Regions from separate parts of the Pseudoalteromonas qingdaonensis genome, predicted to be linked through region 4. Evidence: predicted binding sites of a transcription regulator. Region 4 holds the regulator's gene; each other region holds the start of a gene.

Region 1 (7,916 bases), on a different contig from region 4:
GCATGAAATGGTGGACATGATCAGCCATCAGCGCCAATTCGAATTACAAGTCAAGCTAATGAAAACCGCCGAAGAAAATGATCAGCGTGCCGAAGCATTGCTGCGCATCGTTTAGCCTTAGCGAGGAGTTAATAATATGAACCCAGCATTGTGGATCAGTAAGACCGGGCTCGATGCCCAACAAACCGATATTTCGGTGATTTCCAACAACCTCGCCAACGCGAGCACGGTGGGCTACAAAAAAAGCCGCGCTATTTTTGAAGACTTACTTTATCAAAATATTAACCAGCCGGGTGGACGTACATCTGCAGATACTGAAAGCCCATCAGGCTTGATGTTAGGCGCCGGCGCTAAAGTGGTTGCCAACCAAAAGAACTTCTCGCAGGGCAATATGCTCAGCACAGAAAACTCTTTGGATTGGATGATCCAGGGCCAGGGCTTTTTTGAGGTGTTATTGCCCGATGGCAATATTGCCTATAGCCGTAACGGCCAGTTCACCACGGATGAAGATGGCCGCGTTGTTACCAGTGGTGCCGGTTTCCCGGTGCAGCCGGAAATGAATGTGCCTGACGACGCTCAGTCATTGACCATTTCCCAAGATGGCGAGGTTTCTGTACGCATCGCCGGTCAGGCGGATAACGTGGTGATCGGCCAGTTGGTGATCAGCGACTTTATCAATCCATCGGGTTTGGAGCCCATGGGTCAAAACCTCTACACCGAAACCGCGGTTAGTGGCGCGCCGGTGCAAGGTAACCCTGGCGTCGATGGTCTTGGCATTATCGTCCAGGGAGCACTGGAAACCTCGAACGTGAATGTCACCGAGGAGCTGGTGAACCTGATCGAAACTCAGCGTATATACGAGATGAACTCCAAGGTGATCTCATCCGTGGATCAGATGTTGAGCTACATTAATCAGCAACTCTAAGGCGGCATTATGATGACTAGGTCTTTATGGGGGGCGGTTGGCTTGTCGGCGACCCTGGCACTAAGCGGGTGTGAATCGACGCAAAACGCCACAGTGGTGGCGGACGACCCTTATTACGCCCCCATGTATCCGCAGCAGACACCACAAAACATCAATAATAACGGTGGCTTGTTTAACCCCATGCTGGCCAATGACCTGTACGCAGATCAAAAGGCTCTGCGTACCGGCGACATTATTACCGTGGTGCTGCGCGAGTCGACCCAGGCATCAAAAACGGCGAAAACGGAAACCGATAAGGAAACCGAAGTCGGGCTGGACCCTGTGATTGGCCTTGGCGGCAACCCGGTCAATATCGGCGGCGACAGCATAGAGCTGGGAGTGAAGTCCAACACCGCCTTTACCGGCGATGCCAAGTCGAATCAGTCAAACAGCCTGGCGGGCAATATTTCCGTTAACGTGATGCAGGTATTGCCCAACGGTAACCTGGTGATCCGCGGGGAAAAATGGCTCACTCTTAATACCGGTCAGGAATTTATTCGCCTTGAAGGCATAGTGCGCCCGACCGATGTCAGCGCACAAAACACGGTAGAAAGCAGCCGCATTGCCAACGCCCGTATTCAATACTCGGGTAAGGGTGATATGCAGGAAGCGCAAAGTGCCGGTTGGCTGTCGCGCTTCTTTATGGGCAGCTTGTTTCCGTTTTAAGGAGTATGTATATGCAGTGGCTTAGCGTTATTATCGCCGTCTTTTTGACCCTGACAACCCTGCCGGCTCAGGCCGAGCGCATCAAGGATGTGGCCATGGTTGAGGGCGTGCGTAGCAACCAGTTGGTGGGCTATGGTTTGGTGGTGGGCTTGCCCGGTACCGGCGAAAAAGACAGATACACGCAGCAAAGCTTTAAGGCCATGCTCAATAGCTTCGGCATAACCTTGCCGGCTAATTTGCAGCCGAAGATCAAAAACGTTGCCGCCGTTGCCGTTCATGCTGAGATGCCGGCTTTTATTAAGCCGGGGCAAACCATGGATGTCACCGTGTCTTCCATCGGCAGCGCCAAAAGCCTGCGTGGTGGTACCTTGCTGCAAACCTTTTTAAAGGGTATCGACGGCAATGTCTACGCCCTGGCTCAGGGCAGCTTGGTCGTCGGTGGTCTCGGTGCCGAGGGTCTTGATGGCAGCCAAGTAATGATCAACACCCCAACTGTGGGGCGTATCGCCAATGGTGCCACGGTAGAGCGAGCCATTCCCAGCCCCTTTACCCAGGGTGACTTTATTACCTTTAACCTTAATCGTCCTGATTTCACTACCGCCAAACGCCTGTCCGATACCATCAATAACCTGCTTGGTGGTGGCACCGCTACGGCCATGGATGCCGCTTCGGTACGGGTGTTGGCACCGCGTGATATGGGGCAGCGGGTCGCCTATTTGTCGACCTTAGAGAACCTTGAGTTTGAACCGGCCGACAATGCCGCGAAAATCATAGTTAATTCGCGCACCGGCACCATAGTAATTGGCAAAAACGTTAAGTTGCAGCCAGCGGCCATTACCCATGGCGGCCTCACGGTAACCATTGCCGAGAATGCCCAGGTGTCGCAGCCTAACGCCCTAGCCGGTGGCGATACCGTGGTCACCAATCAAAGTATTATCGATGTGCGCCAGGACGACTCCCGTGCCTTTGTATTCGACCCAGGCGTGAGTTTGGACGACCTGGTTCGCGCCATCAATGAGGTGGGCGCCGCCCCAGGTGATCTTATGGCGATACTGGAAGCGCTTAAAGAAGCCGGTGCCATTAATGGCCAGCTAGTGGTGATCTAGGCGAACTCAACCTTTGCCGCCAGGGATGGCGGTAGTAGAGCAATGCTGGAGCATGCCGATAAGCCCGACGAATTATGTGCATTCGTTGATATGTCGTTGTAGGTCAGACTTAAGTCTGGCAATTGGCCTTCGCAAGGCTGAAGCCTCGCCTACAGATAACTGTATGTATTGTCGTGTAGTCGGGCTTTGCCGCCAAGGATGGCGGTAGTAGAGCAATGCAGGAGCAATTGCCGATAAGCCCGCCGAATTATGTGCATTCGTTGATATGTCGTTGTAGGTCAGACTTCAGTCTGACAATTGGCCTTTGCAAGGCTGAAGCCTCGCCCACAAAACCGACCTACAAGACTCTTGGTATACAAATTGCTTTGCTTACAGCATTAATTGCTCACATGGTTTAAATCTCGTCAGCACTATGGATGCCAATCAACTACAAACACAAAGTGTATTTGACCTAACCAGCTTGGACAGGTTGCGTCAGGACGCTCTCAAGCAGCCCAAGGGCAGTGAAGGTGAGCGCGCGGCACTGAAGCAGGCGGCGCAGCAATTCGAGTCAATTTTCACGCAGATGCTGCTTAAAAGCATGCGCCAAGCTAATGCCGCTTTCGAGGATGAAAACAGCCCTTTTAACGCCAGCAGCGTCAAATATTTTCAGGACATGCACGACCAGCAGTTATCCAGCGAGCTATCGCAAAACGGCTCCTTAGGATTGGCGGATATCATAGTGCAGCAACTCTCGCCAGAGCAGGGCAAATATATTCCGGCGGAGGTCTTGCGTCTGCCGCAGGTGGCAAATACTCGCTCAGCTCGCTCAGTTAAAGGCGAAGAAAAGGGCGAAGAAAAGAGCAGCAACACCCAAATGCAAGTCGAGTCAGCCAATGTGAAAGCTGCCACAGAGGCTAAGACCGAAACACAGCCCAAGGTCGAAACGCCCAGTTTCCAAAGTGCCCAGGACTTTATTGAGGGCGTGTGGCAATTTGCCCGCCAGGCAGCGGCAAAAATTGGCGTCCATCCTGGCGTTATGGTGGCTCAGGCGGCGCTTGAAACCGGCTGGGGGAAACATATTATTCAATCTGCCAACGGCGACAGTTCTAATAACCTCTTTAACATCAAGGCCCATCGTGATTGGCAAGGAGCCAGCACCTCTAAAACCACGGTGGAGTATGAGCAGGGTGTGGCGGTAAAGCGCAATGAGCCGTTTCGCATGTATGACTCCTTGCAACAAAGCTTTGACGACTTTGTCTCGTTTTTACAAAGCAATCCCAGATATCAACAGGCGCTGGCGGTGGCCGATAAGCCCGCTGCCTTTATCGATGCCATCAGTGCGGCTGGTTATGCCACCGACCCCAACTATGCCAATAAAGTGAAGCGCGTTCTTGCTCAACCCGAATTTAAGGCCCTGGTAGGTACGCTACCAGGCATTGGAGACTAAGGTATGTCTTTTAATTTACTCAATATTGCCAGTAACGGCATCCGTGCCAGCTCCGAGCTGCTTAATACCACCAGTAAGAACATAACGAATGTGAACACCGCCGGTTATGTGCGCGAGCGCACCGAGCACGGCGGCACCATAGACAATCAAATTGGCCGCAGTGAAACCTATCGCCTGCTTAATGAGTTTGCCCAGCAGCAGCTTAATCGCGATACCTCAAACCGGGCTTTTTTCGAGCGTTTTACCGCCGATGCGGGACGTGTTGATACTATGTTCTCCGAGGAATCGACCAGCTTATCAACGCAAATTAATAACGTTTTTAATAACCTGCAAGAAGCATTAAACCAGCCGGCGAACAGCACTACCCGGTCCTTGTTCTTCAGCAATGCTCAGGGCTTTGTTGATCAGCTCCATACCTTGTCGGGGACGCTGAGCGAGCAACAGCAGACGGTCAATGACCAGCTCTACAGCTTAAGCCAGGAAGCAAACGGCTTGATTGGCAAAATCAGCGAGCTTAACAGTAAGATCGCCGCCGTACATGGCAGAGATTCACAAGCCAGCGCCAGCAATCTTTACAATGAACGCGACCTGGCGATTAAGGAGCTATCCGAGCTGGTTAATATCGAAACCACAGATGGCCCTCATGGCGAGAAGCTGGTGTTTATGAGCTCGGGTGAGTCCCTGGTGATGGAAAACGGCACCTTTAATATGTTCTCCCTGCAAGGAGACCCGGATCCCAGCAAGATGGAGCTCAAGCTCGATTTGCAAGATGGCAAAGCCATCGCCATCGATATCGACCCTAATACCCTGAAGGGGGAAATTGGTGGGGTGCTGGCCTATCGTGATGAGATCCTTATTCCGGCGCAAACCCAGCTTGGGCAAATGGCCTTGTCTTTTGCCGATGCCTTTAACCAGCAAAATAGACTGGGTATGGCGGGCAATGGCGAGTTAGGTGGTGATCTCTTTACCTTGCCGAGCGTTGTCGGTCTGGCCCATGGCAACAGCAATGCCGAACTCAGTGCTACCTTAGCGCCGGGGCAGGGCAGTAATATTCCCGCCAGTGATTTTCGTCTTGAGTTTACCGGCCCAAGTGCCAACGATGTTCTGGTGCAACCCATAGATGCTTCCGGCAAGGCCATAGGCACAGCATCGGCGGCCACCATAGCCGTCAATGGCGATGTGGACTTTGGTGGCAATGACTCTTTCGGCCTGCAAATTAATGTCAGTACCCTGGGTGCCATCGGCGATAAGGTGGATATCAAGCTCAATAGTGCTGCTGCCAGCCAGCTGACCCTGGCCACGGATCAGGGCGAACACCTGGCTCTGGCCTCGCCCATCCGCACCGAAACGAATATTAATAATAACTCCGAGGCCAGCATTAGCGCCGGCTCGGTAACCAGTATTGGCGCTGGCTTCCTACCCGGGCCGCCACCGAGCCTGGCCAATGGTGAGTTGACCCTCACCAAGGTTGCAGAGCCGGATCAATACACCCTGTCCGACAGTGCAAATTCGGTGACCTTCACCATGAGCGATCCCAAAGACAATATCCTCGCCCAGGCCGGCGCGCCCTTTGATAACTATGGTTTTGATTTTGATATTAAAGGCACGTCCGAGGTAGGGGACAGCTTTAGCGTCGAATTTAATGACCAGGGTTTTGATGATAACCGTAATGGTCAGGCCCTGGCGGGTTTGCAAAACCAGAATCTGGTGCGTCAAAGCGTGAATGCCCAAAATGATGGCAGCAATGGCAAAACCTTCAATCAGGCCTATGCCGGGACGGTGAGTGATATCGGTATGGTGACGGCGCAGGCACAAACCAGCTTTGGCGCCTTTAGCGCTTTAGAAGCCCAGTCAAATGCCTGGTATGAGTCGCTCTCTGGGGTCAACCTCGATGAAGAAGCCGCCAATTTATTGCGTTTTCAACAAAGTTATTCGGCGTCGGCCCGTATTCTGCAAACTGCCCAAACCGTTTTCGACACCCTGCTTAGCTCTGCGAGGTAACTGCTATGCGTTTATCAAATAATATGTTTTATCAAAATAGCCTGAACCAGTTACTGCGTAAGCAATCGGATGTATTACAGGCGCAAAACCAAGTGGACACCGGCGTGAAATACACTAGTGCCTCACAGGCTCCCAGCGACTATGCCCAGGCCATGTTGTTGGGTGACAAAATACAGATCAATGAGCAACACGAGAAAAACATCAATCTGCTCAGTAACCGCTTAAACATCCAGGAAAGTGTGCTGCAAAATATCAATACCACAATTCAGTATACCGAGGAGCTGGCGGTGCGTGCCGGTAACGGCGCCTTAAACGAGCAGGATAAAAAAGCCCTGGCCAGCGAGCTTAAAGAGCTGCAACAAACTCTGTATGACTTGATGAATACGCAAACGGAAGACGGCAAATTCCTGTTTTCCGGTTATCAAGATGCTAGTCAGGCCTATCAGTTTGACAGTGTCACTGGCGAGTATGAGTATCAGGGCGATCAGGGCCAGCATCAAATCACCATTGCCAATAACGTAAAAATCAACTCCAGCGATAATGGTTTTACCACCTTTGAACAGGTGGCGGCGCGACTTAATATTGCCAATACTGATTTGGGCACAGGCATAGCCGTTATTGCCGATCAGGGCGCGTTTGACGCCTTTCATCAGGCCAATTATGACGCTGCCAACCCAGCCAATAATACCTTTACTATTAATGTTCTTCCTCCAACTCCCCCGGCCACAGGGGATCAATATGAAGTAGTCGATAGTACGGGCACTGTGCTGCAAAGTGGCAACTACAGCGGTGAAGCGATTGAGTTTAATGGCATGAGCATAAGGGTGAGTGAGGGGGAAACCACGGCCACCGTGACCTTGGAAGCACCGCAAAAGCAAAACCTGTTAAATACCCTGGGTGATTTGATCAATACCCTCGAAGACGGCTCACTGACCAATGAGCAATACCACCATAACCTCGCCAATGCCAATGTGGGCTTGCGCAACGCGTCGGAAAAAGTGGTCTATACCCAGGCCACCTTGGGCGCACGCATGATAGCCCTGGAGCGAGTACAAGACAGTAACAGCGCCCGCGAGATCAACAATCAGGCGGCGCGCTCTAACTTGGTGGAAGTGGATATGGCCGCGGCCATCAGTGAATTGACGCAACATGAAACCGCCTTGCAAGCCTCTCAGGCCACCTTTGGCCGCTTGGCTAAGTTATCGCTGTTTGATTATATCGGATAACACAGTGTTGATTTTGCCGCCATGGTGGTACGTCGTTGTAGGTCGGGCTTTGCCGCCATGGTTGTAGGTCTGGCTTCCAGCCCGACAAAGATGCAGATCATTGGCCCATTGTCGGCGCAGAGCACCGACCTACAACCCGACAAAAGATAACCCCTGCCTCATTGTCGTTGTAGGTCAGACTTAAGTCTGATAATTGGCCTTTGCAAGGCTAAAGCCTCGCCCACAGTACCGACTTACAACCCGACAAAAGGTGGCTCTTTACTGCCGCGTTTGAGCTTGGTATTTGCCAGGCTGCAAAACAAGCGGCAATAAGCTGACGATGTGGGCAGGAAAAATGTTCGTCACTTATTTAAGTTGTTGATATTTAATGTTAAATAAATATTGGCACATTGTGTGAATATAACCAATAGAAAATAAAAATTCCAAGTGGTTCGCCTGATAGCAGGAACCACGGTTAACCTCTTAGGAGATGATTATGGCACTTACAGTCAATACCAATGTATCCTCGATCAACGCGCAGCGTA
Region 2 (7,916 bases), on a different contig from region 4:
GTAAGCTCATAACCATGATGATGATGGGTACGGGCGCTGCGATGGCTGCTGGAGTGACCCACAGAATGCCCATGATGTACTCTGGTTACCTGCTTTCCTTCGTAAATATCTCGGGTTTGATGGTCATCACCATGGTGATGGTGCGCACACCCAGACAAGGTAGAAAGAGAGAGCGCCGACACAGCAAGAAAAACCCAAGTTCGCATACTATAACTTCCTTAATAATAAATACTTAGCTTGGGTGCTATCGGCCTACTCTGGGCTTTCTTTAGTTAATTTTTCAATAAAGTACCATTATTTTCCTGCTGACTTTGCAGTAACGCTAACACCCGATTTCGGGGCAGTAAGGTTTGGCCGCTGGCCACCACAGTACGGCTTTGCACACCCACAATACGGGCATTAACCAAAACTCCATCTTGGTGTCGAGTCAAGGTGCCGGTCAGTATATATTGCGCTGCCGTGGCATTTTCCAGCTCCAGATAATCACGGCTCAAAGCAAAATCCCCTTGGGGCGTGACGCGAATATGCTGGGTCAGCTTAAAGTCGATCACCGGCACACGCAGTTGGTGAAATTCGTGCATAAAGGACTCGGCCACATGGTTACCCAGCAGGCTGCCCTGATTTAAATCGCTGTCAACATAAGCAAAGGTAGTAACAGCCAGCGCCGTTGTTGTCGATACTTGCTCGAGATTGGCGGCGAGATCATGGGCCAACCCCTGAATATAAGCGTTAATGGTTTTGTTCCCCACAACTAGATGTGGCTGCGGGTAATAGGCGCGATTACCCTGAAAAAAGGCATCGTCCACATCGAGCCTGCGGTTCACCTCGCCCCCTTTAAGCTCCACCTGAGCGCTTGCCTCATCTGTGTTCGGTGCATCATGCTGCTGGGCACACCCAGCCAGTGCAGCCAAGGCCAAAATAAGTGCTAGCTTGTTCATTTTTCTCTCCTATTCACTAGGGTCTGTTTATCTTTGCGGTTTACTTTATGTTCAATCTAAGCGCATTCTGATGAATATAATCACTGATTTATGTGGTCAAATTCATCCATGAAGCTTGGTTACATCGCGCATCCATGCGCTCACCTCGCTAAGCTGCGAAGCATTGCTTCGGTCTTGCTCGCCTATGTTCATAGCGAGTAACACAGAGCAGGATGCGTTTAGATGAACCCGTAGGGCAGCGCTTGTAGCGCATTTCTACTGTGTTGTTACATGTTCATGTAGAATAACTACACCACACATGTGCCGCCTTGTATAAATACACTACAAACTGCTGCAGAAACGAACAACAAAGGTCAACAGACCCTAGTATTCTTCTCTGTAAATCTGGCCGTGGCGCAGTATGCTTTTTTGCTCGGGCCAGAACACATTTGCGGGGAGATAATCCGTTGCCGCTGCCACCACTTGCTGGGTGTCGAGTTTGATCAGCCGCGCATTCACCACATAGCCGTCTTGTTGGCGCAACAGGGTGCCGGTTAGGTAATAATCTAGGTTATGGCGCTGCGTTAAACGCATCACATCGCGACTAAGCATCTTATCCTGCTCCATCTGCATATAGATGCTGTCACTTTGCTTATACTCGACCACCTCAAAACCAGCCTGAGCCATCAAGGTGATAAAGCCATCTTGCAATTGCAGACCGAGATCATGCAACTTAGGGTGCTGCGAGTCATGCGCTAATTGTTTAATGGGTAAGAAGGTGCCGACGGCAATACGCCCGGTTAGGACAAACTCCCCTTGGTATTTCTCATTGCCATGCGTACGCGCCAGCAGCTGCTCGGCAAGGCGCTGCGTATGCCCATGGATCGCCTGCGTTGATAATTGCCCGTCTTGAGAGCGCTCACTGTGCAAAATACTGGACTCGGATTGTGCGCAAGCAGTTAACGCTAAGGTTGCCGATAAAATTAGATATCGCATCATTCACCCGTAGAATTTATCTCTAAGGGGTTATAAGCAAAATCAGCGCCAAGATGTCTCGCAAACTGCTTCAGCCAGTATAATTTACTACAAAAAAGGGGTAAGCAGCAGAGCACCCATACAGGATAAGGCTTGCACCCAAGGGTGAATATTGAAGGTGCCAAGTAATTGGCTAAGGCGTGAGATTTGCTGATTGCTTGCGGCGGATGCTTGCCGCCCTTAGACGGGGCGGCAAGAAGATGGGTGAGTTGAGTTACACCGCAAACGGATAACGAATAGCCTCATGATGCTGATAACCGGAGATCTCAAAGTCATCCGTGCTCACCCAGGTTTCCAAATCTTCCAGGGATTTGATCTTTGGATTGATGTGCAGTTGCGGCGACGGGAAAGGCTCACGCTTTAGCTGCACGTCACGCATCAGCTCAAGCTGGTTTTCATAAATATGGGCATTAACAATTTTATGATACGCCATACCCGGCTTATGGCCGGTGATCTGCGCCACCAAGGCCAGCAGCGTAAAAACCTGGATCTGGTTAAAGTTTAGACCCAAGGGCACATCGCATGAGCGCTGGTAGCTGGTCAGGTGCAAGGTGTCACCCAACAGCGAGAAGGTGTGAGTATGCATGCAAGGACGCAAACAACCCAGCTCAAACTCACCGGGATTATAAAAGGTGATGATCTCACCGCGGTCATCGACACCACGACTGAGGTTATCAACCACCTTCTTTAACTGATCCAGATGCGTGCCGTCCGGCTTTTGCCAGCTGCGGCCCTGCACGCCATAAACACGGCCCATATCGTCTTCACCGCGACGGTTGGGATTATTCAACCAGGCCTGGTTTTCGTTGGCATTGGCATTCCAGGTATTACAGCCAATATCGCGAAACTGAGCGGCGCTGTCATAGCCACGCAAATAGCCAAGCAACTCGGCAATGGCCGCCTTAAAAAAGCTTTTGCGGGTAGTGATCAGTGGAAATTCGTTGGCAGCAACATTGTATTCCAAGTCCGCATTAATCACGGTCAAACAACGGATCCCGGTACGCTCATTTTCCACCCAGGTGCCGGTATCAACGATGCGACGACATAAGTCTAAATACTGTTTCATCTTTGCTTCCTTATTTCTTCGCTGTCGATACCGCGGCGTTATCCGCTTTGCTGTGCGCCCAGTAGATAAACGCACCACCGATAATAATCATGGGTAGGGATAAAATCTGTCCCATAGACATAATGCCGCCTAATAAGCCTAAGTGGGCGTCCGGCTCGCGGAAATACTCAATGGCAAAACGGAAGCTACCGTAACCGAGCAAGAATAGCCCTGAAACACTGCCCGCTGGGCGCGGCTTTTTAATAAACCACTGCAAAATAAGGAAGAGCACCAGGCCTTCGAAAAATGCTTCATATAATTGTGACGGGTGACGCGCATCCGGCCCGCCGGTTGGGAACACCATGGCCCAGGGTACATCCGAGGTGCGCCCCCACAACTCGCCATTAATAAAGTTACCTATGCGCCCCACCAGCAGGCCGAGTGGCACCAGAGGCGCCACAAAGTCACCCACGGCGAAAAACGACTTAGCGCGCGATTTAGCAAACCAGAATATGGCGGCAATTACCCCAAGCGTGCCGCCGTGGAAAGACATACCACCTTGATCTATGCGGAATAAATAAAGCGGGTTTTCAAGGAAATAAGAGAATTGATAAAAGAATACATAACCCAAGCGGCCACCGAGAATAACCCCAAGCATGCCGTAAAATAACAGATCGCTGACTTCTTCTTTGCTCCACCCCGAGCCGGGTTTAGCAGCCTGGCGGTTTGCCAGCCACATGGCCAGCACAAAGCCAACTAAGTACATCAAACCATACCAGCGCACGGCCAGCGGCCCTACTTCGAAAATCACCGGGTCAATTTGTGGAAATTCTAAAGCCATAATTTTATTTTTGCCTAGCTAAACACCATACGTAAGGCGATGATCACCAGCAGTAAGGCGAAGATTTTTTTAATATGTGAAACGGGTAAATAATGCGTAGCGCGCGCACCAAAGGGGGCTGTAAACCAGGACGTAGCAACTATGCCGGCCAGCGCGGGTACATAAACAAAGCCAACAAAACCATCGCTGATGTCCTGCACCTGCCACCCGGAGGCAATGTAACCCAAGCAGCCAAACAGCGCAATGGCAATACCGCTGACCGCGGCGCAGCCAATGGCCTTTTTCATATCCACGGAAAAATAGTTCAGCAAGGGAACGATAAGGGCCCCACCACCAATTCCTATTAAGCCGGACAAGGCACCGAGAATAGAAGTTGAACCGGCCACCACCAGATTTGATGGCATGGGTCGGGTGCTGGTCGCCTTATGGCTGGAATAGATCATTCGCATAGCGATAAATATGACCGCTACGGCAAAAATTGCTTTGAGTCCCTGCTGAGGTATATAGCTGGCCATAAAACCGCTGATCAGGGCGCCGGTAGACACACCGAAGAGTACCGAAGGCGCCACTTCCCAGGGCACATTTTGGTTGCGATGGTGGGCCAAAGCCGAGGACGTTGAGGTAAATAAAATCGAGGCCAAAGAGGTGGCAATGGCTATTACCAATACATGTTCAACATCGGTGACATGAAAATGCACCAGCAGCGCGCTGAGCGCAGGCACAATAAGCAGGCCGCCACCTATGCCTAACAGACCAGCGAGAAAACCCACTACACTTCCCAGCGCCATGCACAAGATAAAAAGCCAAATAAGATCTGCCATGTATTTTACTTATTCTGTTTTCTTATATGATGAATATATCAGGTTATAAAGAGGATTTCATTGCTTGGCATCATCGTCTTTTTGTCGATATAACAATTGCCCTAAACCCTGTTCAAGCATGAAATCCCGCACTAAACGATGCACCTGTTTAGCATTGGCTGCACTTAAGCATTGCGCCAATAATTGCTGGCAAGCCTTAAGGCCAACGCGGCGGATCACCCATTTCACCTTATGCAGGGCGCTAAAGTTCATACTTAAGCTGTCAAAGCCCATGGCCATTAGCAAGATGACACCTTCCGGCTCACCAGCGAGTTCACCACACAAACTAAAGGGAAAGTTGGCCGCCTGACATTGCTCGGCAATGCCATTTAAGGCGCGCAGCACCGCCGGATGATAACAATCAAAGAGATTGGCCACCCGGGAATTGGCTCTGTCTACCGCCAGCAGATATTGAGTCAGGTCGTTGGAGCCGACGGAGCAAAAGTCTACCTTGGCGGCAAACTCATGTAGTAAATACATGCTCGATGGCACTTCTATCATCACCCCAACCAGGGGTTTGTCGATATAGCTGAATTCGTGGGGGAAGTCCTGCTGTAATTCGTAATAGGCGCGCTCAAGCAAAGCCAAGGACTCGTCCACCTCCCCTACTTCACTCACCATGGGCAAGAGAATACGCAGGTTACCCAGGCCGGAATTGGCCTTGATCATGGCCTTAAGCTGATCGAGAAACAACTCGGGATGATCCAGGCTCACGCGAATACCGCGCCACCCTAGAAAAGGGTTTTCTTCTTGAATATCAAAGTAATCAAGCGCCTTATCGCCGCCTATATCCAAGGTGCGCATGGTGACCGGAGCCGGATGATAACTGCTGAGCACCTGGCGGTACCATTGCTCTTGCTCATGCTGAGACGGAAAGGTGCCCTTTTGCATAAACCAGGATTCGGTGCGATACAGACCCACACCATCGCAATAACGGGCGCTGTCGAGCTCGGTTTGTAAATCCAGACCGGCATTAAGCATCAGGTCTATGGCCTTGCCATCGGGCGTAGTCGAAGGCAGATGGTATTCGGACTCAAACTGGTCGTGTAACTTGGCGTCGCGGTGCTGAATTTGCGCATATTCTTTTTTCAGCGCCTCGCTGGGGCTGAGATACACCCGTCCGGCATAGGCGTCTATGATCAGCTCTTTATTGTCGAACTGTAACAGCGGAATATCGTTAATGCCCCACACAGTAGGGATATTCAGGGCGCGGGTCAAAATCGAAGCATGGGAGTTAGCGGCGCCATGGACACTGACCACACCTTTTAAACGCTCCTTGGGCACCTGCGCTAACATGGCCGGAGTCAGGGTATGGGCCACTAAAATGGTATTTTCCGGATAAGGCTTGGTGGCCTTTTCGGTATTGAGCAGATGAAACAGCACCCGCAGGCCAATGTCTTTTACATCGACGGCCCGCTCTTTAATATAAGGGTCCTGCATGGCGTTAAATTGCTGCACCAATCGCTCGATAACCAGCTTTAAGGCACTTTTGGCACACCAGCCATCGGCAATTTCCAGCTCCACATCGCGACCCAGACTGCGAGCATCGAGCAATTGCAAATAGACTTCAAAAACCGCTACCGCCTCGCTCGGCAGATGTCCTTGCATGGACACCGCCAGAGTGCTGAACTCCTTGCGGGTGGCCGCCACTGCCTGTAAGAAGAGTTGCTTTTGTTTGAGCTTATCCTCTTCCTTGCGCAGCTCCACGGACGAAAAGTCGACCTTGGGCAGCACCACATAGGCATGCCCCTGGGCGATACCGCCTGAGCTGGAGATCCCCTTGAGCATGGTCGAGCGATGACTGAGGTCGTCCTGCTGCAACAAGGTTTGTATCTGGGCAACCGCCAGTTGTGGCGCCAATTGCGCCGACAAGGTGATCAAAAAGGACTCTTCGTCTTCGCTAAATACTCGGGCCGCTACCTGCTGCACCACAATAACCCCTAGCACCCGTTTTTGATGCACCACGGGCACGGATAAAAAGGCGTTATATTGCTCTTCTTGAACAAGATCTGAGGTTATAAAGTGCGGGTGTGACTTGGCATAGGCAAGGTTGATCGGCTCTTCACGCTGAGCCACCAGGCCCACCAGGCCTTCGGTAAAGCCAAGGCGAAATTTACCCACGGCGGCGGGGTTAAGGCCATCGGTGGCCATCAAGACAAAGTTATCCTGGCTGTAATCGGCAAAATAGATTGAACAGCACTCGGTCTTCATCGCCTTTTTGACCTGGCTGACAAACACCATGAGCGCGCTTTCCAAGCTCGGCTGCTGAGCAACTTGCTCGACGATGGCGCGCATGGTGGCAAGCATATTGAAAACTCTCCTTAACGGCGGTTACGCCACTGCCCCTGGGGCGCTGATTCCTTGCGATTAAATGGCATCGCAATAGGAGCAAATTCTTTCATTACCCGGCGGTAAACGTCGCGTTTAAAGGCCACGACCTGGCGCACCGGATACCAGTAACTCACCCAACGCCAATCATCAAACTCCGGATGGTGGGTTTTCAGCAAGTTTACGTCTTCGTCTTTGCATTTTAGTTTCAGCAAGAACCATTTCTGCTTTTGGCCAATACACACAGGGCTTGAATCACGGCGTATTAAGCGTTTCGGTAGTTTATAACGCAACCAATGACGTGAGCTGGCGATCACCTCAACATCTTCAGGAAGCAGTCCCACTTCTTCATGCAGTTCGCGGTACATGGTTTGCTCTGGCGTTTCGCCATCGTCTACCCCGCCCTGTGGAAATTGCCATGAATGCTGGCCGTAACGGCGGGCCCAAAACACCTGTCCTTGGTTATTGCAGATTACGATTCCGACATTGGCACGAAAACCTTCGGCATCAATCACCTTAGTGCCTCTTTTGTAAGTCGATTTTTATCGATTGTTCCACAATCGCCAATTGACAGCAAATAATATTCGCAATTAACACCAAGTTACTCACATGTTGTGCATAACTTTTGATAACTACGGATAAAAATAAAACAAATCCACAATTAATAGGTTCAAAACCGTATTTCTCCACAGATTCTGTGGATAAATGTGTTTATACATATGTATTTTGTGGATTAAAACATCATCGCAATCACCCAAAAACTTAATAACAACAAAAATAAACATTAATAATCAATATGTTATAAAACAAACCCAAACAATAAGGTGAGTAAAAAAGCAGCCAATTTTTTCTGTTCAAAATAACAGCACCGGATACACCCCATTTAACAA
Region 3 (7,916 bases), on a different contig from region 4:
TAAGCAAGAAGCCCTGTTGGATTGGCAACTGGATGCGGTGCAGTTAGAGCGCAATATTCGTGCCTTTAACCCCTGGCCGGTCAGTTATACGGAAATGGCCGGTAATACAGTGAAGATATGGCAAGCCGAGGTGGTTGCCGAGCAAGGCGCGCCGGGCACCATCTTACGCGCCGATAAAAATGGCATAGTGATCGCCTGTGCGACCGATGCGCTATGTATTACCGAGCTGCAACCCCAAGGTAAAAAACCCATGTCGAGCCAGGATTTCCTTAACGGCCGCGCCGACTGGGTCGCAGTTGGTACTTCATTAGCCACTGCGGATAACCAAGGTGAGTAATGTTCGCGCCCAGGCGGCGCACACCCTTTACCAGGTAGTCGACAAAGGCATTTCTCTGTCTGTGGCCCTGCCCAGATACAGCCGCGATCTCAGCCCGCAAGACAAGGCGCTGATGCAACAAATCTGCTTCGGCGTTTTACGTTATTTGCCAAGCTTGGAGTTTTATTGCCAGCAACTGCTTGAAAAGCCATTGAAAGGTAAAAGCCGGGTTTATCAATTTCTGCTCTACGTTGGCTTATATCAATTGCAATATATGCGCGTGCCCGAGCATGCCGCCGTGGCCGAAACGGTCAACGCCCTGCAATCAATGCGAGCCGCAGGCCTAAAAGGCTTGGTTAACGCCGTACTGCGCACCTTTCAACGCCAACAACAAGGCCTTGAAGAGCAAGCAGAACAAATAGATGCCTGCAAATATAATCACCCGGGTTGGCTGATTAAAAAGCTACAACGTGATTACCCAGAGCAATGGCAAGATATTATCGAAGAAAATCAGCAGCAGGCACCTATGTGGCTAAGGGCGAATAATCGCCTGAATAACCGCGACGCCTATGCCGATAAACTGTTTGATAAAAACATTGGCTTTAGCATAGATGAAGCATTCCAAGATGCTATCCGCCTCGATAAGGCCATGGATGTATTTGCCCTGCCCGAGTTTGAACGCGGCGCCTGCTCGGTACAGGATGCAGCGGCCCAGCAAGCAGCAAGACTTCTTGACCCACAAGATGGTGAACTCATTCTCGATGCCTGTGCGGCACCGGGCGGCAAAACCTGCCATATTCTTGAACTAGCCGATGCCCGTGTCGTTGCTTTGGATGCCGATGCCCAGCGCCTTGAACGGGTCAGCGAAAACCTTGAGCGCATAGGCCTAAACGCCGAATTAACCTGTGCCCAGGCGGAGCAAACAGAGCAATGGTATCAGGGTGAGCAGTTCGACCGCATTCTCCTTGATGTGCCCTGCTCGGCCACCGGAGTGATCCGTCGCCATCCGGATATTAAATGGCTGCGTCGCGGCAGCGATATCGATGAACTGGCACAACTGCAAGCAAGCATACTTGAAGCCATCTGGCCGCTTTTGAAATCCGGCGGTACTCTGGTTTATGCCACCTGCTCGGTATTAAGCGAAGAAAATCAATCGCAAATACGGGCATTTTTGGCCAAACATGGTGACGCCAAGCATATAGCCTTGCATGATAAGGATACCGAGCAGCAGCCGGGTTGGCAGTTGTTACCAGGTGAAACCGATGGTTTTTACTACGCAAAAATAATAAAGCAGTGACATAGTCATGAAAATTATCATCTTAGGTGCAGGCCAGGTTGGCGGCACATTGGCAGAAAACTTAGTGGGTGAGCAAAACGAGATCACCGTGGTCGATATCGACGGTGACCGTTTGCGTGAGCTGCAAGACAAATACGACTTGCAAGGCGTTAATGGCCACAGCGCTCACCCCGATGTGCTGCGCAAGGCCGGTGCCGAAGATGCGGATATGATCATCGCCGTAACCAGCTCCGACGAAGTGAACATGGTGGCCTGTCAGGTTGCCTACAGTATCTTTAACACTCCGACTAAAATTGCGCGGATCCGCTCGGAGCAATACTTACGTTATCGCCAGCAGTTATTCCACAATGATGACCTGCCCGTTGATCACTACATAGCTCCCGAGGCTCTGGTCACTAAGTATATTCGCCGCTTAATCGACTACCCTGGCGCCCTGCAGGTGTTGCAGTTTGCCGACGGTAAGCTGTCCTTGGTAGCGGTTAAAGCCTACTACGGCGGTATGCTGGTTGGTTATGCGCTTTCAGCGTTAAAGGAACATATTCCCAACGTGGAAACCCGGGTTGCCGCCATTTACCGTCAGGGTAAGGCCATCAAGCCGCTGGGAACCACGGTTATCGAAGCCGATGATGAAGTCTTCTTTATCGCCGCAACCAAGCATATTCGCGCGGTAATGAGCGAACTGCAAAAGCTGGAGCGTTCATATAAAAAGATCATGATTGCCGGCGGCGGTAACATAGGCGCGGGTTTGGCTCGCTCACTGGAGAAAAACCACAGCGTCAAGCTGCTGGAGCGCAACCCTATGCGAGCCGAGCAACTCTCGGAAATGCTTGATGATACCGTGGTCTTCTGTGGTGACGCTTCTGATCAGGAGCTGCTGTCAGAAGAGCATATCGAGCAGGTAGATGTCTTTATCGCCGTAACCAACGATGATGAAGCGAATATCATGTCAGCCATGCTGGCCAAGCGCATGGGTGCACAAAAAACCATGGTGCTAATTCAGCGTGGTGCCTATGTGGATTTGGTTCAAGGTGGTGAAATCGATATTGCCATTTCGCCGCAACAAGCGACTATTTCGGCTCTGTTAACCCATGTTCGCCGCGGCGATATAGTGAATGTTTACTCACTGCGCAAGGGCGCTGCTGAAGCCATTGAAGCTGTAGCCCATGGTGATGAAAACACCTCAAAAGTGGTAGGTCGGGCCATTCGCGAAATCAAACTTCCTTCAGGCACTACCATTGGCGCCATAGTGCGTAATGATGATGTGCTGATTGCCCATGACGATACCGTGATTCAAAGCGGCGACCATGTGATCATGTTCTTGATCGACAAAAAGCATATTCATGTGGTTGAGAAACTCTTCCAGGTCAGCGCCATGTTCTTATAAGCAAAAAAAAGCAGCTTTAGTTAGAAACTAAATGCTGCTTTTTGCTTCTCTAATGGATTTAGGTTTTTACTCAATATTGGCAAACTCTTCTGGCGATAGCTCGCCGTTACCATCAATATCAAGCTCATCGAACTTAGCCATTACTTCGGCATTGGCACTTGCTTCTTCCTTACTGATGCTGCCATTACCGTCCACATCAAGAGATTCAAACGTTGTACCTGAATCTGCAAATGCAGCTGAAGATGATGCCAAAATAGCCATTGCTAGTAGTGTATTGGTCGTTTTCATAACTTGCTCCAAATATTTAAAAAGTAAACTTACTGTGCTGCCGCGAACTCTTGCTCGCTCAGCTGGCCGTCTTTGTTGCTGTCCAAGTCCTTAAACTGTTGCATCAGTTCAGGATATTGAGCCGCTTCTTCCATGCTGATAGCGCCATCGCTATCTAGATCCACATTGTTAAATTCCAAGTCCATCGCGAATGCAGACGATGCACTAACTAAGCCGATTAAGGCGATTGCTTTAGAGGTCTTATTCATTGTTAACTCCCTGTGTTATTTCGCTTTAGCGAACTCTTCTTGAGACAGCTCGCCATCTACGTTTGTGTCTAAGTCTTTGAACTGGCTAATTAGCTCTGGGTGCTTTGAGGCTTCTTCCATGCTAATGGCGCCGCTGCCGTCTGTATCTACCGTGGCAAAGTCAACTGCTAAGGCAAAGGCCGCAGAAGAACTAACTAGGGCGCATAAGGCTAAAATGTGCTTTGATTTTTTCATCATAAACTCCTACTGATCACTGTAATAACTACTGAAAATTACTCGGCTTTATCAAACTCGGCTTGTGAAAGCTCACCGTTACCGTCGCTATCTAGCTGTTCAAATTGCTCGGCTAGCGCAGCATCAGCGGCAGCTTCTTGCACAGAGATAGCACCGTTACCATCAACATCAAGAGTTGAGAAATCAGCAGCGAATGCTGCGCTTGATGCGGCTAAAGTGATAAGAGCGATAGTTGCTGTCATTGTTTTCATATTGCTTTCCTTCCTACTTGTTTTGGTGTGAACCTAACGAATCCAATATTCGTCATCACATTTTCGATTCGCTAGGACTATTACAAGTCCGGTGCCAACATTGAAAACCCCTTATAATTCAAAGGTTTGGAGATTTAATTACTAAAAACCACAGAGTTTTTCCATTTTTTCTGTTGCTATTTCGCGACAAGATCTAAGCCTTAAAAATAAAACCTATAATTTTCAGTGTGTTATGAATTTATGATGGAAATTTCATTCAGAAACCGCACAAATGGTCGACACGCTTTTCTGATTTTTATCTGAATAGAAGTGCCAAAAGGTAGATTTGGATAAGAGTGAGGAAATTATTTAACACTTAAAAAACAGTTGGTTATGTTGTTTTTCGCGCTTTTTTAAAAATTAATTTCACAGCCAAAACCTAGCTAGAGTTAAATTGTTGCCTTTTAGCAACACACAAGACTTTGTTCAGGTTGAGGTGGGTGAACTAAGCCCTCGCGTGATGAAAGCTCGATTAGGATAAGGTGCAAGTGAGTGGGCCTAACGCTGCGGTTTGGCTCGACATTCATGTCTCGCATTCAAATTAATAAGAGTGGCCAGTGTCACTCTTGAAGTTGGTGATGGTGATAACAATTCATCCTGAAGCCTAGGCCCGGATCGGGCATCCACGCCCTCGCGTTCGGCGCTCCAAGAGTGACGTTAAGCTCGGTGTAAGTAAGTCGTCCTGACGCTGGGTCCCGGCTCGACATCCATGTCTCGCGTTCGAGTTTATAAGAGTGACCGAAATACGTCGAAGGTAAGTTTTGTGCAAGTAAGTCGTCCTGACGCTGGGTCCCGGCTCGACATCCATGTCTCGCGTTCGAATTTATAAGAGTGACCTGTGTCACTCTTATAAATTCTCACCCACGCCAGAATGTGGGGGTAAATAGTACTAGCAGGGTGAAGATCTCTAGACGACCAAATACCATGGCCAGGGTTAGAATCCACTTGGCATTATCGCTGATATCGCCGTAGTGTGCCGCTACCTCACCCAGGCCTGGGCCCAGGTTATTTAAACAGGCAGCAGTCGCCGAGAAGGCGGTGATATTGTCCAAACCCGTGCCCATAAGGCTGATCATGATGATCACAAAAACCAGGGCATAAGCGGAGAAGAAACCCCATACCGCTTCGACCACCTTATCAGGTAGTGCCTTACGGCCAAGCTTAATAGAATAGATGGCTCTTGGGTGTACCAGGCGGTTAAGTTCACGAATGCCCTGCAAGTACAACAGGAACACCCGCACTACCTTCATACCGCCACCGGTAGAGCCAGCACAGCCACCAATAAAACTTGAGAAGATAAGTAATATGGGCAGGAACAGGGGCCAAGCGGAAAAGTTGTCGGTAGCAAAGCCCGCCGTGGTACCGATAGAAACCGCATGGAACATGGCCTGATCTAAGGTTTCATCGCCATTGGCATAGATATTATTCGACGACAGCACAGCAAAACAGATGATGATCAGCGCCACCTGAATTAAGAAAAACACCTTAAATTCCGGGTCGCGCAAATACACCTTGGCACTGCGATTAGCCACCACAGCGTAATGCAGGGAAAAGTTCACCGCGGCAATTAATAAGAAAACCACACAAATCAGGTTGATCACTGGGCTATCAAAGTAGCCCATGGACGCATCATAGGTAGAGAAACCACCTATGGCTATGGTCGAGAAGGCATGGCAAATGGCATCAAACCAGCTCATCCCCGCCACCCAATAAGCCAATGTACAAGCTAGGGTCAGAGATACATAGATGTACCAAAGATGTTTAGCGGTATCGGCAATACGCGGCGTCATTTTCGAGTCTTTCACCGGCCCCGGCGTTTCGGCACGATACAACTGCATACCACCAACGCCAAGCATGGGCAGCACGGCCACCGCGAGTACGATTATCCCCATACCACCTAGCCATTGCAGTTGCTGGCGATAAAACAACACAGACTTGGGCAGATATTCAATACCGGTTAATACGGTCGCCCCCGTGGTGGTAAGCCCAGAGAAGGCCTCAAACACCGCATCAGCCAGCGAGAGTTTTGGCGCATCAAGGAAGATCAGGGGTAAGGATGCGAACGACCCCAGCACCAGCCAAAACAATACCACGATCAAAAAGCCTTCACGGGCTTTGAGGTCGCCATGCTCATGGCGGTTAGGATAATAGGCAAACAAGCCGGCAATTACGCTGAAGATAAACGCAAGAATAAAAGGCAGACCACCACCATCTTTATAGATAAGTGATACCAGTGCAGGGGGAACCATGGTGATACTAAAAAGGGCTACTAACTGACCGAGTATCTTTATTATCGTGCGGTATTGCATTTAGCGCATCGCCGTGACTTTTCTTTGCATGTTATTGTCTTACTGTTTTATTTTTAACTCAACAGTACCATGGCTTAAATCAAAAATATCTTTTATGGCATCTTCAGCCTGGCGCGCATCAATACGTATCTGCCAGGAAATATGGCCACCGTATTCCTTATCCATAGCCAGTACCTGGTATTGTGAGTTAAGGCATTGTTCTATCTGCCCTTGTAGAGCATAGTCACTGTCGCCGCTTAACACCACACTGGGCACCTTAATCTGTATCTGTAATTGCGCCAAGGCATTATTCAGGGTGCCACCATAGGCGCGCACTAAACCACCCGTACCCAACTTAATGCCACCAAAATAGCGGGTAGTAACGGCACATATCTCACCTAAGCCACTGCCTTGGAGCACATTAAGCATGGGCTTGCCGGCGGTGCCATTGGGTTCGCCATCATCACTAAAGCCATAAACATGGCTGCCACCGGGCGCTCCGGCTACATAGGCCCAGCAATTATGACGGGCATCCGGATACTGCTCATTGATTAAAGCAATAAAGGCCTTGGCGCTGGCCACATCCGGCGTATGGGCAAGGTGAACGATAAAGGTGCTTTTTTTGATTTCTTCTTCGTAGCTCAGCGATTGAGCCGGATAAGCATATTCTGACATAGAAAATGAACTGCCTAAGACGATGGCATCGCCGCCACCGTCTTCACAGGGAATGTTTAGTCGAGTTTTAGCTCGCGAGTCATGTTTTCCAAACCATGCTCATGAACTATGATGTTGTCCTCGATACGAATACCGCCAAAGGGTTTAAACTCGGCGACCTTGTCCCAGTTTACGTACTGTCTATTGTCCGTTGCCGCTAAATCTTCAAGCAGGGAATCAATAAAGTACAGGCCGGGTTCAATAGTGAACACCTGGTTCGCCTCTATCATACGAGTACAACGTAGGAAAGGATGCCCCTCAGGTGGTGCCTGATGAGTACCCGTTTCATCGGCCATAAAACCGCCTACATCATGTACCTGTAAGCCAATATGATGGCCCAGACCATGAGGGAAGAAGGTTGAACTAATGCCCTTCTCGACAATTTCTGCCGCCGGTAGATTAACTATATTAAAGTCGCTTAGCACCTGGGCTACACGCTGATGGCAATCAAGGTGCAACTCACCATAGAGCTTGCCTGGGGATAGCGAGTTACAAAGCTCTATCTGATGTTGATTCATCACAGCCAACAACTCGGCAAACTGACCCTGACGCTCAAAGTCGTAGGTACGAGTAATATCGGCGGCATAACCATTGAAATTGGCACCGGCATCGATCAAAAACGAGCGGTGTTGCGCTGGAACATTTCGCTCAAAATGGGTGTAGTGCAAAATGGCACAGTTTTCATTTAAGGCAACGATATTGCCATAAGGCGTGTCATTTTCGCTGTGCTTGGTCGCCAACAGGTAAGCATGTTGGATCTCAAACTCCGACTTACCCTGATAGAAAGCATCCCGCGCCGCCTGATGACCGGCCACGGCTAGTTTGTTCGCTTCACGCAAACAGGCTTGCTCATACTG
Region 4 (7,916 bases):
TGCAATTTTCCGATTTGTATCAGCCCATAGAGCAAGATGCCTGGCAAAGAGCTCAGGCGGTAAAATTACTTATCTGCGATATCGACGGCGTGTTTTCCGACGGTCGTATCTATTTGGGCAATCAGGGGGAAGAACTCAAAGCTTTCAACACCAAAGACGGCTTTGGCATTAAGGCTTTATTGAATAGCGGCACCCAAGTTGCGGTGATCACCGGCCGCCAGTCACAAATAGTGCAAACCCGCATGGAAAGCCTGGGCGTCCCTTATATTTATCAAGGCCGAGAGCATAAGCTCGACGCCTACGGCGAACTCAAGCAAACCCTTAATCTGAGTGATGAGCAGATTGCCTATATAGGTGATGATGGCCCGGATTTACCGGTAATGGAAAAGGTAGGTTTTGCCGTGGCCGTTAATGACGCCCATCCTTTGGTGAAACGTATTGCCCATTACACCACAATGCTGCCAGGCGGCTTTGGGGCAGTGCGTGAACTAACTGACCTGCTGATATTGGCCAAGGGCGGCAGCCTGGGCACTGAGGGTACCAGCTCATGAATATGGCGCGGGTGCTGATATCCATCGTTTTTATTGCGCTTATGGCCTGGCTATGGGCACCCTATTATATGCAATCGGAAAAAACGGTAACAAGCAGCAGCGATACCATTTCTATCCCGGATTATATTGCCACCGGACTTAGACAAAGCAGCTATAACGATCAGGGGGCGTTAAGCCACACAGTTTATGCTGAGCATATGGAACTCTTCGACGAGCTGGGTTTTACCCACTTCAAGAAGCCGGTATTTACTCTCTATAACGAAGGTGAACGCTGGCGTGTAACCGCCGATGAAGCGACACTCTACAATAACAATATTTTGATCTTGGAAAGCAACGTCATCGCCACCAATTTAATACCAGGGGCAATGATCGAAAAGGTCCAAGCAGCAGCTATCCAAATAGACATTGGTGCCCAACGTATGGAATCGGAGCAAAGTGTTGAGCTCAGGGGGCCAGATCTCCTGATCACAGGTCAGGGCTTGAAAGCGGATATCAATACAGAGATAGTGGAACTAATAAAACATACGCGAACGGTATATTATGACCAGTAAATTCAAAGCATTAATCATAGGTTTGGGGTTCGGAATTGGGGCTGTAAATGCCTGGGCGGAACAACCGAGCACGGTGACGGAAGTACAGATCGACGCCGATAAACAGCAGGCGCTGATCAAAGAAAATATCACCATTTTTGATAAAAATGTACACATTGTTCATGGTCAACGAGAAATCAAGGCGGATCGCCTTGAGGCCCACCGTCGCCCTGAGTTAGGTGATAACAAGCAGTTGCTGATTGCCACCGGCAACCCAGCCATCTACAGCGAAACCATGGAAGATGGTACGCAAATCACCGCTTCTGCCAAGGAAATCCGCTACGATGTAGCTACGCAAATGCTGCAGATTTCCGGCACTGCAAAAATAGCCATGGCCGATCAACAGATAATCGCCGAGACAATCAGCTATGATATAAACAAGCAGCTGATCAGTGCCGAAAAAGATAAAGATTCGAGCACTCGCGTAAGAACCACGCTCACACCGCAAAATGATGAGCAAGAAGAGAAGGAACAACCATGACCACGCTGAAGGCGCAAAAGCTGGCAAAAAGCTATAAGGGCCGTGAAGTGGTCAAGGATGTGGGCCTGGAAGTCAAAGCTGGCAGCATAGTCGGCCTGCTTGGCCCTAACGGCGCCGGTAAAACCACCACCTTCTATATGATCGTTGGCCTGGTGCCAAGCGACAAAGGGGTGATCAGCATAGACGAACAGGATATCACCCTGCTGCCCATGCATTCTCGCGCCCGTTTAGGCATAGGTTATTTGCCGCAAGAGTCTTCGATTTTCCGTAAATTGACCGTTTATCAGAACCTGATGGCCATTTTGGAAACCCGTAAGGATCTGGATAAAAGCGGCCGCGAGCGCGAGCTTGAAGGCCTGCTGGACGAGTTTAATATTCAGCATATTCGCGACTCCTTAGGCATGGCGCTTTCCGGCGGCGAACGTCGTCGCGTGGAAATTGCTCGCGCCTTAGCCGCTAACCCGAAATTTATTCTGCTCGACGAACCTTTTGCTGGTGTTGACCCTATTTCGGTGCTAGATATTAAGAAAATCATTGAACACCTCCGCAACCGTGGCATCGGCGTCCTTATCACCGACCACAATGTGCGCGAAACATTAGATGTATGTGAAACTGCCTATATCGTCTCCCATGGCGAGCTAATCGCATCAGGAACTCCCCAACAGGTATTAGCAGATCAAACCGTACGCGATGTATATTTAGGTGAGCAGTTTAGACTTTAATTACAAAAGGATTGTTAGAGTACATGAGGCAATCATTACAGCTGCGCCTAGGCCAGCAATTAACAATGACCCCCCAATTGCAGCAGGCTATCCGCCTGTTGCAGCTCAGTACTTTGGATCTCCAACAAGAAATTCAAGAAGCACTTGATGCCAACCCCTTGCTCGAAATCGAAGAAGAGCATTACGGCGATAACGACCTGCCGCGCGATAAAAACTCGGCGGCTGACAGTGATAGTGACACCCAAAACAGCACAAGCAATCAGGACGAAGTTGAAAGCGGCGATGCCCTCAACAATGACTCGATCAGCGATGATCTGCCCATGGATGTATCCTGGGACGAGTATATCAGTGCCGCACCGGTCGCTTCATCTGGGCCCATGCCAGATGATGAGTCTATTTATCAAGGCGAAACCACGGAAACCCTGCACGACTACCTGATGTGGCAATTACGCCTCACCCCTTTTAGCGCCATAGATGAAGCCATTGCCACCGCGATTATCGAAGCCATCGACGACAACGGCTTACTTACCGTTAGCACCGAGGACTTGCTCGACAGCATCAACCATGATGAGCTGGAAGAAGAGATTGAACTCGACGAAATAGAGGCCGTGCTTAAGCGAGTTCAAATGTTTGATCCTATAGGTATTGGCGCTCGCTCACTACAAGAGGGCTTGTTGATCCAGCTCAATCAATTTTCATCTCAAACCCCTTGGCTTAACGAGACGAAAGAGGTAGTTTGTAACTATATTGATTTGCTTGGTAACCGTGACTACCGCACCTTAATGAAAAAGACTAAGCTTAAAGAAGCGCAGTTAAAAGAGGTGATGACACTGATACACAGCCTGAATCCCAAGCCCGCCGCGACCATAGTACGCGAAGAGTCGGAGTATGTGATCCCGGATGTATCGGTGAAGAAGGTCAAGGGTCGCTGGAAGGTGGAATTAAACCCCGATAGCATGCCGAAGATACGTGTGAACGATCACTACGCATCCCTGGGTCGCAACTGCAAATCACAAAGTGACAGCCAATTTATTCGCTCTCACTTGCAAGAGGCAAAATGGTTTATAAAGAGCCTGGAGCAACGCAATGACACCTTACTTAAAGTAACTAATTGCATTGTGCAGCAACAACAGGCATTCTTTGAACATGGCGAAGAAGCAATGAAGCCAATGGTCCTTAACGACGTTGCAGAAATGGTGGAAATGCACGAGTCGACTATCTCTCGTGTTACCACACAAAAATACATGCACACGCCACGTGGGATCTTTGAGTTAAAGTACTTTTTCTCCAGCCATGTGAATACCGAGAATGGAGGTGAATGCTCATCCACAGCGATTAGAGCATTGATCAAAAAGCTAGTAGCCGCGGAAAATCCTGTAAAACCGTTAAGCGATAGCAAGATTACCGACATACTAGCAGAGCAAGGAATCAAAGTGGCTCGACGGACGATTGCAAAATATCGTGAATCGTTGGCCATACCACCGTCAAATCAACGTAAAAGCTTGATATAGACGTTAGACAAGAAGGAAAATGCTTATGCAATTAAATCTTACCGGTCGTCATGTAGAAATCACAGACTCTCTTCGCAACTATGTAAATAGTAAATTTGCCAAATTAGAGCGTCACTTTGACCACATTAATAATGTGCATGTTATTCTCGATATCGAGAAATTGAACCAAAAAGCAGAAGCAACTCTTCATGTAAACGGCGGCGAACTGTTTGCCACCGCAGAGCATCAGGATATGTACGCGGCGATCGATGGCTTAATTGACAAATTAGACCGCCAGGTAATCAAACATAAAGAGAAATTGTCTCGTCATTAAAATGAGCTTAGATTTACTTTTTTCCAAGGACTGCAGCAAGGCTGCGGTCCTTTTTAATAGCAAAAAAAGAATGTTGGAATACCTCTCTCAGGTAGCACACCAACATATCCCCCACCTCAGTGAGCAAGCCATACTGGACTCCCTTCTGGCTCGTGAAAAGCTTGGCAGCACTGGCATAGGAAAAGGGGTGGCTATTCCACACGGTCGCCTTGAAGGCATAGAGAACACCCTAGCCATTATTGTCACCAGTCGTGAAGCAATCAATTTTGACGCCATCGACAATCGCCCCGTGGATATTTTTGTGGCGCTGCTTGTACCAGGCGATCAATGCGAACAACATCTCAAGACCTTGGCGAAAATTGCTGATAAACTTAAAGATAAACAATTATGTAAGCAGCTAAGATCGGTCACCAGCGACCAGGAACTGTACCAGTTAATGGTTGTATAAGGCGCGACACGGAAAGTTCGGCTGAATGTACGGCTGAAAAGCCCGATTGATAAGTTCGAGTGTTTAACTTTAATGCCAGCATCTGGCTCGGCAAGGAGTGGATAAGTGGATTTAATTATTGTCAGTGGGCGCTCCGGTTCGGGTAAATCCGTCGCCCTGCATGTACTTGAAGATCTCGGCTACTACTGTGTCGATAATATCCCAGTCAACCTATTGCCCTCCCTAGTGCGCAGCGTGTCCGACAATTACGATAAAATTGCCGTCAGTATCGACGTTCGCAACCTTCCTAAAGAAGAACAAGAATTCAGCGATTTACTCGGTTACCTACCAGAGTTTTCACAACCGACACTCTTTTACCTAGACAGTGACGAGCAGACCCTGATCAAACGTTTCTCGGAAACCCGGCGCCTGCACCCCTTGTCGATGCAAAACCTGCCCCTGGACTTGGCCATACGCGAAGAAAAAAAACTACTGGATGTATTGATCACTCATGCCAACTTTATCATAGACACCAGTGAGTTAAGTGTGCACCAGTTGGCCGAGACGATACGTGAAAAGGTATTGGGTAAAAAAGACAAGCAACTGCTTATTACCTTCGAGTCTTTTGGTTTTAAACACGGCATACCAAAAAATGCCGACTATGTATTCGATGCCCGCTTTTTACCTAACCCACATTGGGAGCCGGAGCTTAAGCCCTTAACCGGCCTCGACCAACCGGTCAAAGACTATCTTGCCAGTCAAGGCATAGTACAAAAATTTACCTGGCAAATTCAAACCTTTATGCAAACCTGGTTGCCACACTTAGAGCGCAATAATCGCAGCTATCTGACCATAGCCATAGGCTGCACCGGTGGTCAGCACCGCTCCGTGTATCTGGCGCAAACTCTGGGCGAGCGCTTTATGGACACCCACCCTAACGTGAAAATTCGCCACCGCGAGCAGGAGGGTTAGACTTGATGGAAGCCACCTTTGTTATTCAAAACAAGCTGGGGTTGCACGCCCGTGCCGCCTCACAGCTGGCACAATTGGCAATGAACTTTGATGCTAAGATCACCCTGTACCAGGGGGAGAAAAGCGCCGAGGCCGACAGCGTCCTCGCCTTACTCTTGCTCGAAAGCGGCCAAGGTAAAGAAGTCAAAGTGGTGTGCGAGGGCAGCGACGAAGAAGGTGCGCTCGCCGCCATTGGGAAGTTAATCGCAGAAAAGTTTCACGAACAAGAATAACCCCTCATTTACCTTTGGTATCTTAGTCTGAGTTAAGGTAAACTTACTAAGCGCTTGTAAGTGCTCGCTTATCAGTGCGTTTCTTCCATTTTTATCGACAAGGGATGCCTATGCCTGAAGCCTATGAACAAGAAAATCCGCTGCAACCACTTCAAGAGATCACTGAAGCACTCAATAGCGGCCAATTTGTTCATGTACGTCGGCTTCTAGCAAAAACAGCGCCCTGCGACACCGCCCTTTTACTCGAATCATCGCCGCATAAAACCCGCTCCAAGCTTTGGGCCTTAGTCGATCCCGACGTTCAGGGTGACGTACTCGAAGAGCTGTCTGAAGACGTACGTCTTAGCATTATTGCGCGCATGGAGCCGGAGCATATTGCCGCGGCGACCGAGGACATGGACGACGATGATCTCGGTGAAGTACTACGAAGCCTGCCGGAGCCCGTTTATAAAGACGTAATCGAGGCGATGGACAGCCAAGATAGAGACAGGGCAACCACGGCGCTGTCTTATCAGGAGCGCTCGGCCGGGGCCTTGATGAACACGGATACCGTGACCATTCGCCCCGACGTTTCCATCGATGTCGTATTGCGTTACCTGCGCCTAAAAGGCGAGCTGCCCGAGGGCACGGATGAGCTCTATGTGGTCGATAAAGACAACTGCTTTTTGGGCTCATTGCCACTGACCGCCTTGCTAACCAATATGCCTGACGCCATAGTGCGTGAGGTAATGGACGAAGAATGCGAAGTCATTCCCATTAGCATGGACGAGTCAGAAGTAGCACAGCTGTTCGAACGTCATAACTGGATCTCAGCCCCAGTAGTGGATGATCAGGCCCATCTGCTCGGTCGTATCACCATTGATGATATCGTTGACGTTATCCGTGAAAGTGCCGAGCACAGCATGTTAAGCCTGGCCGGTCTTGACGATGAAGAAGATACCTTTGCGCCGGTTGTGAAAAGTACCAAGCGACGCTCGATCTGGCTGGGTGTAAACCTGCTTACCGCCATGTTGGCAGCCTTTGTTGCCAGCTTTTTCGAAACCACCCTGGGTATTTTACCCTTCTTAGCCGTACTTAATGGCATAGTGCCGTCCATGGGTGGCGTTGCCGGCTCGCAAACTCTGACCTTGGTTATTCGTGGACTGGCATTAGGCCATATCAATGAGACCAACCAAAAGTTCCTACTGACCAAGGAGCTGGCCATCGGTGCCTTGAACGGCGTACTGTGGGCGATACTTATAGGCAGCGCCATTGCCCTGTGGAAATGGGATCTCACCATAGGCCTGGTGATCGCCTTTGCCATGTTTATGAACCTATTGGCCGCCGGTATCGCCGGTGCAGTGATCCCATTAGTGTTAAAACGCATGGATATAGACCCGGCCCTGGCCGGCAATGTAGTTCTTACCACGGTCACAGATATAGTCGGTATCTTCGCCTTCCTCGGCACCGCTACCTGGTTCTTGATCTAGCCGCTCGGCCTTTACCGCCATGCTTGTAAGTCGGTCTTTGCCGCCATGGATGGCGGTAGTAGAGCAATGCAGGAGCATATTGCCGAAAAAGGCCGACGAAAGGGGAATCGTCTGGCACCATGTCGGCGCAGAGCACCAACCCCCACAGAAAAAGCTGGACTAAAAGTAAACACCAGTGTATCAGCCTGATCCCCTTACATTGTACCCGAAACGCGTTACGAGAAGCGTAATCGCCAGCACGACGCTGGCGAAAACATGCTCGGGACATGGCTGAAAGCGGAAATACAGGAGTGAACAATTTCACTCCTGCCGCTTGAAGGCGACGAGCTCTGCGAGGAGGGGGACCGCACTGTGCATGTGGGTTACCTTCATTTCTCGTAACGCGCTGAGGAAAAAGTGCAATGTTGGGGCGCCTTGGGGTTCTTAGGGGTGGTTGGCGTAAACCACCCCTAAGGTGCCGTCGTCACCACGACAAGTTCTAAATATGAAAAGGCACAGTCAAAATTCATTATTACGCAGCTCAGGAATATCCGTCAGGTATTGCACAAACTCCACCTCAAAACCCGCAGGGTCGATAAAATAGACATTGCGACGATAGGGATTATCTA

The links. Region 4 encodes sigma-54, which starts transcription at its own class of promoters, with help from an activator protein. Its sites were predicted from a motif close to GTTGGCACGNNNNTNGNNT; they were not measured.
Region 1: flgJ (flagellar assembly peptidoglycan hydrolase FlgJ) is a predicted target of sigma-54. The motif match lies at 3,084-3,102, and genes of this name have one in related genera.
Region 2: WCN91_RS14475 (FlgO family outer membrane protein) is a predicted target of sigma-54. The motif match lies at 1,948-1,966, and genes of this name have one in related genera.
Region 3: WCN91_RS09980 (EF-hand domain-containing protein) is a predicted target of sigma-54. The motif match lies at 4,099-4,117, and genes of this name have one in related genera.

Annotation. Positions count from the first base shown of each region.
Region 1 is NZ_JBCGCU010000022.1:1,555-9,470, reverse strand. It holds gene WCN91_RS14395 (flagellar basal body rod protein FlgF) at 1-115, shown strand, start outside; gene flgG (flagellar basal-body rod protein FlgG) at 137-925, shown strand; gene flgH (flagellar basal body L-ring protein FlgH) at 938-1,630, shown strand; gene WCN91_RS14380 (flagellar basal body P-ring protein FlgI) at 1,642-2,736, shown strand; gene flgJ (flagellar assembly peptidoglycan hydrolase FlgJ) at 3,149-4,165, shown strand; gene flgK (flagellar hook-associated protein FlgK) at 4,169-6,166, shown strand; gene flgL (flagellar hook-associated protein FlgL) at 6,172-7,392, shown strand; gene WCN91_RS14360 (flagellin) at 7,868-7,916, shown strand, end outside.
Region 2 is NZ_JBCGCU010000022.1:20,431-28,346, forward strand. It holds gene WCN91_RS14465 (FlgO family outer membrane protein) at 1-206, opposite strand, end outside; gene WCN91_RS14470 (FlgO family outer membrane protein) at 273-938, opposite strand; gene WCN91_RS14475 (FlgO family outer membrane protein) at 1,302-1,916, opposite strand; gene WCN91_RS14480 (thymidylate synthase) at 2,167-3,018, opposite strand; gene lgt (prolipoprotein diacylglyceryl transferase) at 3,029-3,838, opposite strand; gene WCN91_RS14490 (sulfite exporter TauE/SafE family protein) at 3,853-4,659, opposite strand; gene ptsP (phosphoenolpyruvate--protein phosphotransferase) at 4,717-7,005, opposite strand; gene rppH (RNA pyrophosphohydrolase) at 7,020-7,541, opposite strand.
Region 3 is NZ_JBCGCU010000009.1:136,119-144,034, reverse strand. It holds gene fmt (methionyl-tRNA formyltransferase) at 1-337, shown strand, start outside; gene rsmB (16S rRNA (cytosine(967)-C(5))-methyltransferase RsmB) at 321-1,613, shown strand; gene trkA (Trk system potassium transporter TrkA) at 1,621-2,997, shown strand; gene WCN91_RS09995 (EF-hand domain-containing protein) at 3,064-3,285, opposite strand; gene WCN91_RS09990 (EF-hand domain-containing protein) at 3,315-3,533, opposite strand; gene WCN91_RS09985 (EF-hand domain-containing protein) at 3,549-3,767, opposite strand; gene WCN91_RS09980 (EF-hand domain-containing protein) at 3,806-4,018, opposite strand; gene WCN91_RS09975 (TrkH family potassium uptake protein) at 4,915-6,366, opposite strand; gene WCN91_RS09970 (YigZ family protein) at 6,406-7,020, opposite strand; gene pepQ (Xaa-Pro dipeptidase) at 7,077-7,916, opposite strand, start outside.
Region 4 is NZ_JBCGCU010000005.1:108,951-116,866, forward strand. It holds gene kdsC (3-deoxy-manno-octulosonate-8-phosphatase KdsC) at 1-551, shown strand, start outside; gene lptC (LPS export ABC transporter periplasmic protein LptC) at 548-1,102, shown strand; gene lptA (lipopolysaccharide transport periplasmic protein LptA) at 1,092-1,622, shown strand; gene lptB (LPS export ABC transporter ATP-binding protein) at 1,619-2,344, shown strand; gene WCN91_RS06375 (RNA polymerase factor sigma-54) at 2,368-3,855, shown strand; gene hpf (ribosome hibernation promoting factor) at 3,881-4,168, shown strand; gene ptsN (PTS IIA-like nitrogen regulatory protein PtsN) at 4,170-4,616, shown strand; gene rapZ (RNase adapter RapZ) at 4,722-5,567, shown strand; gene WCN91_RS06395 (HPr family phosphocarrier protein) at 5,573-5,839, shown strand; gene mgtE (magnesium transporter) at 5,950-7,308, shown strand; partial or broken gene WCN91_RS06405 (VOC family protein) at 7,807-7,916, opposite strand, start outside.